DNA from 4 places in the Rahnella variigena genome. Region 3 is predicted to be linked to each of the others. Evidence: predicted binding sites of a transcription regulator. Region 3 holds the regulator's gene; each other region holds the start of a gene.
What was found. Region 3 encodes CRP, which controls carbon source genes, mostly activating them, when cyclic AMP is high. Its sites were predicted from a motif close to ATGTGANNNNNNTCACAT; they were not measured.
Positions count from the first base shown of each region.

Region 1 (3,187 bases), 300 kb from region 3:
AGCAGAGCACGATTTTCTTCCGTGCGGATAAGACAGTGGATTACGAAACGCTGATGAAAGTGATGGATAACCTGCGTAAAGCCGGTTACCTGAAAGTCGGACTGGTTGGCGCTGAACAAACCGGTACCGCTGCGGCGCAGTAAGTTTTCCTCCCGATCAGACGCACAAAAAAGGCCAGCGATGCTGGCCTTTCGTTTATCTGTAAAACCGAAACTCAGGTCACCGGCGCCGGGTTAAACACCGCCAGCGCATTATGGATGCCCCAGGTGTCTGACCAGGTTTTCTTGCGCCCGCTGGCGATATCGAGAATGAAGTGGAACAACTCCCAGCCCACATCTTCGATAGTCGCGTCGCCGGTCGCAATCGTACCGGCGTTGATGTCCATCAGATCGTGCCAGCGGTTAGCCAGCGTGGTGCGGGTCGCCATTTTAATCACCGGCACCGCCAGCAGGCCGTAAGGCGTACCGCGTCCGGTGGTAAAGACCTGCACGGTAATCCCGGATGCCAGTTGCTGTGTTCCGCAGACAAAATCACTGGCAGGCGTGGCAGCGTAGATCAGGCCTTTTTTGGTCGGACGCTGACCCGGAGACAATACTTCTGAAATTGCGCTGGTGCCAGATTTTGCAATCGAGCCGAGCGCTTTTTCCACCACGTTGGCCAGACCGCCTTTTTTGTTACCCGGAGACGGGTTGGCGCTGCGGTCGGTTTGTCCCATCGACAGATAATCATCGTACCAGGCCATTTCTTCCAGCAGGCGTTTACCCACTTCGACATCCGCAGCGCGCGGCGTCAGTAAGTGGATGGCGTCGCGCACTTCAGTCACTTCCGAGAACATTACGGTTGCACCGCAGCGCACCAGCAGGTCTGATGCGTAACCGACTGCCGGGTTAGCCGTCACGCCGGAGAAGGCGTCGCTGCCGCCACATTGCGTACCCACGACCAGATCAGACGCCGGACAGGTTTCGCGCTGACGGCGGTTCAGGCGCTCAAGATGGAATTGTGCAACGGTGAGGATATCGTCCACCATCGACTGGAAGCCGACGTGCTGTTCATCCTGCAAACGGACGATATGCGTGTCGTCGAGGGAAATTGCCTGCACATCCGGCGTGCCTTCCAGCAGGCGCTCGGGTTGCAGCTTTTCACAGCCCAGACCGACCACCATCACTTCGCCGCCAAAGTTCGGGTTCAGCGCCAGATTGTGGATAGTGCGGATCGGCACCACCGCCGCGGGGGCGTTAATCGCCACGCCGCAGCCGTAGAGATGGTTCAGCGCCACGACGCCATCGACGTTAGGGAATTTCGGCAGTAAATCACGCTCGATGATTTTGACCACGTAATCCACCACGCCCGCCACACAATGCACGCTGGTGGTAATACCGAGCAGATTTTTAGTGCCTACGCTGCCGTCGTCGTTGCGATAACCTTCAAAGGTATAGCCTTCCAGCGGCGGTAAGGCTGGGGGAACGCGGGTGGCCAGCGGCAGGCTGTTAAGCTCCGGTGCGACCGGCAGATCCACCAGGGATTCGTCAATCCAGCCGCCCTGTGCGATGTCACGCACCGCATAGCCGATGACTTCACCATAACGAATAATATCGCCACCCTGGGCAATCGGTTCTAAGGCAACTTTATGACCTTGCGGAATATGCTCAATTAATTCCAGACCATTAGAAAATCGGGTGCCGGCTTTTAAACCGTTATCGTTCACAATAATAGCAACGTTATCGCTTTCATGAACCTTAATGAAAAGTGCTTCGGTTGCATGTTCTTTATCTTTATTACGTGACATAACTGTCTCCGCGTTTATTAAACATCCCGGAACAAAAGGCTCCGGTTAATTCTCTGAAGTTGACGCTTAACGACGTTTCTCAAAAACATGCTCTGTAATACAGGGTATGACGCTCATTATAAGACAGACTTCCACGAACCTCATTGTGCAACTGACCAGCTTTTTACCGGTTTAACATCATTCTGTGGGGCAGGTGACAGAATAAATGTGATGGATATCACCCTTTGATTTGAGCGGTTATCAGCGCGAGATATTCTGTGATTCTCCTCCCACACCGATGTGTGGATGCAAAAGAATAGTCACAATTATCTGCTATATTCTTGGGCGAATGCACAGTGTTATTTCGGGGCCTCTTTTTTATACTGTATTAGCCCTCTGAAGGTGACGTTTTAAGTAATACAGGTAAATTTCGTACAAAGATTAATAAAGGATTAATTCGCCAGATCGTATAAATGCTTCTTATAAAGGAACTATAGGGTAAATAACGCCGAGGAATGGCGGGCGTTATTTTAGCAGCGGTGAATTACCTGAATGAATTTTTCAATATTACAACGAAGGTCACCATGAATATTCAATCTCAGTCACGGACAATCGCGCAAACTAAGGTACGAACACATATTCGTTACTACATTTTGCTGATTATCTTTTTAATCACGGCGGTGAACTATGCCGACCGTGCAACGCTTTCCATTGCAGGCACCGAGGTCGCGCGCGAGCTGGGCCTGGATGCTGCGGATATGGGGCAAATCTTTGCGGCATTCGGCTGGGCATATCTGATTATGCAGTTGCCGGGCGGATGGTTGCTGGACAAGTTCGGTTCGAAGAAAGTTTATACCTACAGTCTGTTTTTCTGGTCGCTGTTCACCTTACTGCAAGGCTTTGTTGGCTGGTTCCCGCTGGCGTATGGCGCACTGACGCTGTTTATCCTGCGCTTTATGCTGGGTTTCTCCGAAGCGCCTTCCTTCCCGGCAAACGCCCGCATTGTCGCGGCCTGGTTCCCGACCACCGAGCGCGGCACCGCGTCGGCAATTTTTAACTCCGCACAATATTTCTCGCTGGCGCTGTTCTCTCCGTTACTCGGCTGGCTGACCTACGCCTGGGGCTGGGAACATGTCTTTATCGTCATGGGCGTGATTGGTTTTGTGCTGACGCTGGTGTGGATCAAATTTATCCATAACCCGCCGGAACATCCGCATATTTCCAAAAGCGAGCTGGAGTTTCTGAAAGACGGCGGCGCGGTGGTGGATATCGACCACAAGAAAACCGACAGTGCGAAAAATGGTCCGAAATGGAGCTACGTTCGTCAGATGTTGAGCAGCCGCATGATGCTGGGGATCTTCTTCGGGCAGTATTTCATTAACAGTATTACGTGGTTCTTCCTGACCTGGTTCCCGATTTATC
Region 1 is NZ_NSDJ01000001.1:62,913-66,099, reverse strand. It holds gene exbD (TonB system transport protein ExbD) at 1-143, shown strand, start outside; gene garD (galactarate dehydratase) at 215-1,786, opposite strand; gene CKQ54_RS00290 (MFS transporter) at 2,350-3,187, shown strand, end outside.
Region 1: garD (galactarate dehydratase) is a predicted target of CRP. The motif match lies at 1,992-2,009, and genes of this name have one in related genera.

Region 2 (3,187 bases), 3.2 Mb from region 3:
TCATCAACAACGACCGGGGTATTACCTGCACCCACGCCGATTGCTGGCTTACCGGAGCTGTAGGCTGCTTTAACCATGCCCGGACCACCGGTTGCCAGAATCAGGTTCAGATCCGGGTGGTGCATAAGTTGGTTAGAAAGTTCTACACTTGGTTCATCAATCCAGCCAATGATGTCTTTTGGCGCACCGGCAGCGATAGCAGCCTGCAGAACGATGTCTGCCGCTTTGTTAGTCGCGTTTTTAGCACGTGGGTGTGGAGAGAAGATTATACCGTTACGTGTTTTCAGGCTGATAAGCGCTTTGAAAATCGCAGTGGAAGTGGGGTTGGTAGTTGGGACGATACCGCAAATCAGGCCGATGGGTTCAGCGATAGTGATGGTACCGAAAGTGTCATCCTGACCCAGGATGCCACAGGTTTTTTCGTCTTTGTAAGCATTGTAGATATATTCGGAGGCGAAGTGGTTTTTGATCACTTTGTCTTCGACAATACCCATTCCGGATTCTTCAACGGCCAGTTTGGCGAGCAGAATACGAGAATCGGCAGCAGCCAGAGCGGCGGCAGCGAAAATCTTATCTACTTGTTCCTGACTGAAGTTGGCATATTCGCGCTGTGCCTTTTTGACTCGCGCAACGAGTGCGTTTAGTTCAGCGACATTTGTTACAGCCATGATGCTCTCCTGATAAAGTTAAACTCTTTTAGTAAATAACTTGCCAAAGACTAGTATAGACCTGCTATCAGTCACCGTGAGAAACTAATTAACTCTATGATTCTCAAGGTGTTGTCTTTGTCTCTTTATTTGCTTAAAGAGCTTCCAGTAGTGAAGCACGTAAGGTAGTAGATAACTCCTCATTCAACGTGGCTTGACGAATATTTGTTCTGCAAACTACCGTTGAGTGACTATGCACAAAGCTTACCTATTTGTAGGCAGACGTAATTTGATCTGGATCACTAAACACCTAAGCTGACACCTTTCAGCAGTGGTTTATTGAGAATAATTATCAAATTCGTCCATGGATAATACAGTTTTGTATCTAAAGTTATCAATAAAAAAACTGATTTTTAACAAAAGTCTTATCCACTGCCTTTATTTGTAAATCTGGTGATAAAAACTATGAAACGGCGTGGCGCCTTTACTGCGATTCCAGTACATTAGCGCCCATCAAAACCTTCATCTACTGGCGTAACTGTGCGGAGTTCTGCGTGAGCCAATCTTTATTAGATTTTTCTGGTTATATCAAATTCTTTGTCGGGCTGTTTGCACTGGTCAACCCGGTGGGGATCTTGCCAGTGTTTATCAGTATGACCAGCTATCAGGCGGCGGCAGGGCGTAACAAAACCAATATGACGGCCAACCTTTCTGTTGCCATTATATTGTCGACCGCGCTGTTCCTCGGCGATGCGATTCTGCACCTGTTCGGCATTTCCATTGATTCGTTCCGTATTGCTGGCGGGATCCTGGTGGTCACTATCGCCATGTCGATGATCAGCGGAAAGCTCGGGGAAGATAAACAGAACAAGCAGGAAAAGTCAGAAACAGCGATCCGCGAAAACGTCGGTGTAGTTCCGCTGGCATTGCCTTTAATGGCAGGACCCGGTGCAATCAGTTCAACAATCGTCTGGAGTTCGCGTTATCACAGCTGGCCAAACCTGCTGGGTCTGACCGTTGCGATCATGTTCTTCGCCTTCTGCTGCTGGCTGCTGTTCAGGGCGGCACCTTTACTGGTGCGTCTGCTGGGGCAAACCGGCATTAACGTCATCACCCGTATTATGGGATTGCTGCTGATGTCACTGGGCATTGAATTTATTGTGACAGGTATAAAAGCGATTTTCCCGGGCCTTCTTTAATCAATTAGCGGCCGAATTATCACGAAAATACCCAGGTGTTTTCGTGATAATTATCACTTCCACTTATAATCTAATGCCTTATTATAGTGCAGCTAATGGCTTAATTCAGAGCAATTGCACCCTAATGTAGCGCAAACCCTTGTCTCACTCCTCTTTTCAATCCAAGTCCTCATTTCTTTAAATAAACTTAGCTAATTATTGGCTAATTACGGGCGTTTATTGCCCGTATTGACGCTAATTTACTCACATCATTCTGTAAGGCTTGTGCAGGCTGTATCGAGATGTTATTAGTGTTAACACAGCAGTTAACAGGTGTTTATTCTTATAAATCTAACAATGTTAACTGATTGTGTCAGGCGAGTTCTTGAACAGTCTCCGGTAGGACTTTGATGAGTAATTTCGCCATAAAGATATATTAAATCAGTGGGTTAAAACTGTTTTCTGCTCTCTGCCTGACTGACCTGTTGTAAAGACTGTTATGAGTAAAAGAGAATTACGTAACAAATTTGCAAAATTTATTGGCGCGCGTAACAGGGTTCTGATAATTTTCAAATCGCCTTCAAAAATGGATTTTTGTTTAGAGCAATGCTCCTGGTGAGCACGATTCTTGCTAGTGCGAAAAAGATTGAAGCCATTTTATTTGTTTTTGGAGAGTGTCGTGTCGCAATGCTTACTGCAAATTTATCCTCATGTGTTTTCTGCAAAAAGAAAACCGGGCATAACGTTGACGACATCAAACCGCCTTATGCTGAATTTTCATGATCAGCTAAACAAATCTTCAGATCTTCTTCTTATTAATTTGATGGCTCGCATTTAACCGCGAAGGATTTTCTATCGCCCTAAGTCGGGTTAATAAGAAAATAATATTGTTAAGTGCAGGAATAACAGTATGTGATTGCCTGGTTCGCCACAGAATTCTTTTTGTCGCGCACGGGGTGAATCAAATGGAGCGAGATCATCCTTAACGATCTCAGAAACCGCAAGGCGATTAACAGCCAGAGGTTTAACGGACTTACCAGGTAACACATGCAGTAGTAGGGGACAGCCATCTGCGGGTGGTAACTACATGGGGCTTTTCATGAGCAATTCGTTCCTGCTCTTGAAATCCGTTGACCCAGCAAGGGTTTATCTTGCACCCAGGCGTGCAAGTTCATAATAAAAACTGGAGTTGAATAAAAATGACCAACATCACAAAAAAAAATCTGCTGGCTGCCTGCATTATGGCTGCGGTTGGCGCGGTGTCAGTGAATAATGCATTTGCAGCCAATGTGCCGGCAGGTGTCACTCTGGCAGCCAAACAAGAACTGGTTCGTAACAACGGTTCAGAAGTTCAGTCTCTCG
Region 2 is NZ_NSDJ01000001.1:3,539,340-3,542,526, reverse strand. It holds gene adhE (bifunctional acetaldehyde-CoA/alcohol dehydrogenase) at 1-668, opposite strand, end outside; gene CKQ54_RS16410 (YchE family NAAT transporter) at 1,202-1,846, shown strand; gene oppA (oligopeptide ABC transporter substrate-binding protein OppA) at 3,025-3,187, shown strand, end outside.
Region 2: CKQ54_RS16410 (YchE family NAAT transporter) is a predicted target of CRP. The motif match lies at 935-952, and genes of this name have one in related genera.

Region 3 (3,187 bases):
CGGGCGTTGAATCAGTCACAACCGGCGGTCAGCAGAACATTGCGTGAACTGGAACAAACGCTCGATACGCAGCTGATCGTGCGTGGCAATCAGGGGATGACGCTGACCGAAACGGGGCGGGCATTTGCACAGCGTATGCAATTTATCCTCGAAGAGCTTGAGCGCGCCGCCGATGAAATTCGCCAGATCGAACAATATTCGCAGGGCTCCGTCGCCATTGGATTTTCATCGCTGCTGGCGCTGACGGTTTTTCCCGGACTGGCAGGAGAATTTAAGACGCAGTTTCCGCAGTCCAAACTGCTGATCAAAGAAGGGCAACTTTCCACGTTATTACCTGCACTGCGCGAAGGGAAACTGGATTTCGCGGTCGGTACCGCCGGGCCGGGATTTCCGCTGGAAGATCTGGTACGTGAGCCACTGTTCAGCGCACCTTTCTGCGTTATCGCCCGGCGTGGACATCCGCTGGCGGGCGCCACGACCTTCGAAGAATTACAAGATGCGCGCTGGCTGTTGCCCGAAACGGATATGGGGTATTACCAGCAAATCAGGTTATCGATGGGAGGATTTCATCAGCCGGCAGCGGAAATGCCGGTGCATACAGATTCGGTGGTGTGCGGGCTAAATATGGTGTTGCAGTCTGATTATCTGACCATTGTGGCGCGGGCGATGAAAGCGCCGTTCGGGCTGGAAGACAGGCTGAGTATGCTCAATATCGATACCCTGCCGCAGGCAGAATACTGTGTGCTTTACTCGCAAAAATCGCCGCTGACGTTTGCCGCGCGGCGATTTTTGGATTTATTGCGCAGCCAGTGCCACGCGTATGACTGGTCGTAACTTATTCGACGCTGATCACTTCAAAGCTGTGCGTGATGGTCGCCGCTTTGCCGAGCATCAGGGACACCGAGCAATACTTTTCCGCAGACAGGCTGACGGCACGTTCAACAATCTTATCGGTGAGATCTTTACCGGTGACGATAAAATGCAGATTGATGTGCGTGAACAGGCGCGGCGCTTCTTCGCGGCGTTGTGAGGTCAGCTTGACTTCACAATCACGCACGTCGTTACGGCCTTTTTGCAAAATAGACACCACATCAATCGCGCTGCAACCGCCTGCGGACATCAGCAGCATTTCCATCGGGCTGGGTGCTTTATCGCCCGCATTACCATCCATAGAAATCTGGTGGCCTGACGCTGACTCGCCTAAAAACGTCAGCCCTTCTACCCATTTTACGCGTGCGTGCATGAACTATTCTCCCGGTGAATAAACTCGTCGAATTCCGCTCCCAGAGTACCCTTTCACCTAAAATCTGGCAACGTAACCCGATCGCCATCATGCTGAAGCGAGACAACAGAAGACAGCATTGCAAACCTGTGCTACAAACAAAGCCGAAACATACTTTCCAGTGAATTGCGGTGACGGTTTTCGCGGTTTAAGAACAGAACCCACGGTGATAACGGCAATAATCAGGCTGTTTCACTCCGACACCCGCTTGCAGCATTTCTGGGGAGTTATATGCTGAAAGGGCGCTTTTGATTTTGAAGTGCCATACAGGGAACTCTGAGCCCTGTGATTTTGGGCAGCGATAACAACAGAGGATAATAGCAAATGGTTCTCGGCAAGCCACAAACAGACCCGACTCTCGAATGGTTCCTGTCTCACTGTCATATACATAAGTATCCTTCTAAAAGTACGCTGATTCACCAGGGTGAAAAAGCCGAAACGCTTTACTACATCGTGAAAGGGTCAGTTGCTGTCCTTATCAAGGATGAAGAAGGCAAAGAAATGATACTGTCCTACCTTAACCAAGGTGACTTCATCGGCGAGCTGGGACTCTTCGAAGAAGGTCAGGAACGTAGTGCGTGGGTTCGTGCAAAAACTGCCTGTGAAGTGGCTGAAATTTCTTATAAAAAATTCCGCCAGCTGATTCAGGTTAACCCGGATATTCTGATGCGTCTTTCCGCGCAGATGGCAAACCGTCTGCAAGTGACGTCAGAGAAAGTCGGCAACCTGGCCTTCCTCGACGTAACAGGGCGTATCGCTCAAACTCTGCTTAATCTGGCTAAACAGCCTGATGCGATGACCCATCCGGACGGGATGCAAATCAAGATCACCCGTCAGGAAATCGGCCAAATCGTCGGTTGTTCACGTGAAACAGTCGGACGTATTCTCAAAATGCTGGAAGATCAAAGTCTGATCTCGGCACACGGTAAAACGATTGTCGTTTACGGCACACGTTAATCCCTTAAAAATCGGCGCGGCAGAACACTGTCGCGCCTTTTTTATGGGCTAAGCTTTATCCATGACGCTATGGCGAAGACTGTTTTACCATCCGGAAGTTAACTACGCGCTGCGCCAGACGCTGGTGTTGTGCCTGCCCGTTGGTATCTGCTGGTTGTTCGGCAATCTGCAAATGGGGCTGCTGTTCTCTCTTTGTCCTGCCTGCTGCAACGTCGCGGGCCTGGATACTCCGCATAAACGCTTTTTCAAACGCCTGATAATTGGCGGAACGCTCTTTGCCATGAGCAGCATTCTGCTGCAAGTGATGCTGGAAAGCTGGCACATTCCCCTGCCACTCATCATGTTGTCGCTGGCATTACTGCTTGGCGTAACCGGCGAAATCAGCCCGTTGCATGCGCGGCTGTTGCCCGGCGCGCTGGTGGCGACCATCTTTACACTGAGTATGGTCGGCGTTCGCCCGATATGGCAGGCGCCGGTGCTTTTCGCCGCCGGTACGGCCTGGTACGGATTATTTAACTGGGCGTGGTTTCGCATATCGGAAGAACAGCCGATGCGCGAAACGCTCAGCCAGCTCTATCTGCAACTCGCGGATTACTTCGAAGCTAAATACAGCCTGCTGACGCAACACACCGATCCTGAAACCGCGTTACCCCCGTTGCTGACGCGCCAGCAGCAGGTCATCGACCTGATTGCCCTGCTCTATCAGCAACTGCACATGCTGCCGCAACACGGCCATCATCATCACCATAAAAGACTGTTTCAGCGTTTTCAGGTCGCGCTTGATTTGCAGGAGCACATCACGGTGAGCCTGCATCAGCCGGAAGAAGTGCAGAAGCTGGTGGAAGAAAGCCACGCCGAAGCGGTTATCCGCCGTAATGCGCAGGTGATTTCCGCCCGTCTGCGGGTCATCGCCGACGACATTCTTTATCACCGTTTATCCGAACGGTT
Region 3 is NZ_NSDJ01000001.1:358,725-361,911, forward strand. It holds gene CKQ54_RS01810 (LysR substrate-binding domain-containing protein) at 1-834, shown strand, start outside; gene CKQ54_RS01815 (OsmC family protein) at 836-1,243, opposite strand; gene crp (cAMP-activated global transcriptional regulator CRP) at 1,607-2,239, shown strand; gene CKQ54_RS01825 (YccS/YhfK family putative transporter) at 2,301-3,187, shown strand, end outside.

Region 4 (3,187 bases), 3.0 Mb from region 3:
ATGCCCTGCACGTAGCCCTTAATGTTGTCACGCACGGCGATCAGGCTTTTAGCCTGTAAGCCGATGACAAACGGAGAGTTTTTCTGCACTTCCAGTTGCAGCTGACGGTAATCCGCCACGCGTTTAGCCTGATCCGGCTCAGCAATCGCCGCCAGCGTCAGTTTATTGAGCGCAGGAATCGACCAGTTGGCGCGCCATGCCAGCGTTTTGCTGCCATCTTCCGGATTGAAAGCAAACGCGGAAGCATTGGTGTTCGGGTCAAAATAGTCCGGGCCCCATGAAGACATATAGGCGTCGTAATCGTGTGATTTCACTTTGGTGGAAATTTGCGAGCTTAAACCCGGATCGAGTTTAACGGTCACGCCGCCCTGCGCGAAGCTGGCCTGTAGCGCCTGAGCGATATCCAGATACGGCGGCTGGTTGGCGGTAGACAAAGTAAAGCTGACGTTGGTCAGCCCGGCTTTCGCCAGAATCGCTTTGGCTTTGGCCGGATCGTAAGTGTATGGCGTATCGTTCAGCGCCCCCAGATAACCTTCCGGCAGGAAGGCCTGATGCACCTGGAACTGGTTTTTCATCAGGTCATGCGCGATGTGGTTGTAGTCGAACAGGTAACGCGCCGCTTCCCAGAAGGCCGGATTGCCCAGCGCCGGAGACGCTTTGGCGTTGAACTGCATGAAGTACAGTGACGCATATGGCACGGCCAGCGGTTTTACGCCTTTTTTGCCTTCGAGCGCCGCCATCTGATCCGAACCGAGGTTACGTGCCATATCCGCATCGCCCTGCTCAATCAGCAGACGGCGAGCAGCCGGATCCGGTACGTTTTTAATCAGGATAGTTTTCAGCTTCGGCGCGCCTTCAGGAGACGTCGGGTTGGCGGAGAGGATCACCACTTCATGCGGAATGTAGTTACGGATCTGATACGGACCGGAACCGGCAGAATGGTTGCTCAGCCACTGATGACCGAGGTCGTCAGCCGTCGCGTTAGCTTTCACCAGTTTGCTGTCGACAATCGAGGATACCGGCGCAGACAGCAGGCTCAGCACGAAAGACGGGCTGACATCAGCAGTCCAGCTGACTTTCACATGCTGATCATCCACCTTCGTCAGGAAGGTATCGACGTTTTTATCAGTCCAGCCCAGCTGAGTCAAAATGAAAGAAGGTTCGAGATTAAGTTTCACCACGCGCGACAGCGAGAAAATCACATCATCGGCGGTCAGCGGATTACCGCTGGCAAACACGGCTTTCGGCGACAGGGTAAACGTCAGGCTGCGGTTATCTTTGCCCGCTTCCCAGGAACTCGCCAGCGTGGGTTTCAGATCAATCGGGTTATTAGGATCTGACTGTACCAGACGCTGATAAATGTTGTTGAAAGCCTGAACCGTGGTCAGCTCAAAGCCCTGCGCCGGGTCAAAGCTGGAAGTGTCATCAATGGACTGGGCGATGACCAGCGTGTCCGGCGGTGTGGCGGCCTGAACCGCGAAAGTAGCCGCAATAGCCGTAAACAGGACGGACGGTAATAAAGCTTTCATCAGGTCAGACTCTCCAAAGTAGCGAAATTGCTAAAGTTTTGTTGAGTGTAAAGTTTCTTATGAGTGCCAGAAAGTCTGATAAATACTATCGTTATGCTAATTTTGAATAACGTTATCTGATTGGTTATTAAAGCCGCAGGACGGGCTCTGGCGGGGCATTGTTACTGTACAAACGGGGACGAGTTCAGGCAAAGCGACAGACACTATTACAAGGGCCATCGGCGGCTGATTATACGGGGGATATGAGTCATTTCAGCAGCCAAACCCTGCGGTTTTGGCATACACTTCATTCCTAAATTTCATACTGAGTTATGTGGCGCAGATCACATCTTAATTGTATGATGAATGCATCATTCAACTGGGTGAAACACCATGAGCAATGCAACTTCTCTGGCATTCCAATATATCCGGGCATTTATTCTGATTTATCTGTGTTTATTCGCCGGGAATGCCATTTCATCTCTTCTGCCGCTGACGATTCCGGGCAGCATTATCGGTATGTTGATCTTATTCGCCCTGCTTTCCACACAAATTCTGCCGTTTAAATGGGTCAAACCCGGCTGCAACATTCTGATCCGCTACATGGCGCTGTTGTTTGTGCCGATCGGCGTCGGGGTGATGAACTATTACGAGCAGCTGCGCACGCAGTTCGGCCCGCTGGTGGTGTCGTGTCTGGTCAGTACGATTATCGTGTTACTGGTTGTCGCGTATTGTTCCCACTATATCCACGGTGAACGCGGCGTGGTGACAGACAAAGCGGAGAAAGAAAATGATTGATATTTTGTGGTCGCTCCCGCTGACCCTGCTGGTCTTTTTCGCCACCCGCAAACTGGCTATCAAACTCAAAATGCCGCTGCTGAATCCCTTACTGATGTCGATGGTGGTGATTATCCCGTTACTGCTGGTGACCCATATTCCTTACGCCCGCTATTTCGCCGGCAGTAAAATCCTCAATGATTTGCTGCAACCGGCTGTAGTGGCACTGGCGTTTCCGCTGTACGAACAGCTGCATCAGATCCGCGCCCGCTGGAAATCCATTATCAGCATCTGCTTTATCGGCAGCGTCGTGGCGATGACCACCGGCACCGCCATTGCATTATGGATGGGTGCGACACCACAGATTGCTGCCTCGGTGTTACCGAAATCCGTCACCACACCGATTGCGATGGCGACGGCACAGTCCATTAACGGCATTCCGGCCATCAGCGCGGTCTGTGTGATTTTCGTCGGGATCCTTGGCGCCGTATTTGGTCATACGATCCTGAACATATTAAAGATCACCACCAAAGCGTCACGCGGACTGGCAATGGGCACCGCCTCACACGCCCTCGGCACCGCCCGTTGCGCAGAAATGGATTATCAGGAAGGCGCCTTCAGCTCCCTGGCGCTGGTCATCTGCGGGATCATCACCTCCCTCCTCGCCCCGTTCCTGTTCCCGGTATTACTCGCCATGTTTGGTCATTAACGAATAATCACCTCACTCTACGCCCCTCAAAATAGTTCGGATTGGATCAAGGCTGCAAGTCTGTGAGTCCCGATGAGCTGACAATAAGTCAGTGATTCGGGCGAGCAGGCGCAGCCAACGCTGAGACGATTTGAAGCAGGACGAGTAAAGATTCCTCTGACTGTTTCGGATTGTATCAAGGCGGCAAGTCTGT
Region 4 is NZ_NSDJ01000001.1:3,378,615-3,381,801, forward strand. It holds gene CKQ54_RS15610 (ABC transporter substrate-binding protein) at 1-1,529, opposite strand, end outside; gene CKQ54_RS15615 (CidA/LrgA family protein) at 1,902-2,306, shown strand; gene CKQ54_RS15620 (CidB/LrgB family autolysis modulator) at 2,299-2,994, shown strand.
Region 4: CKQ54_RS15615 (CidA/LrgA family protein) is a predicted target of CRP. The motif match lies at 1,841-1,858, and genes of this name have one in related genera.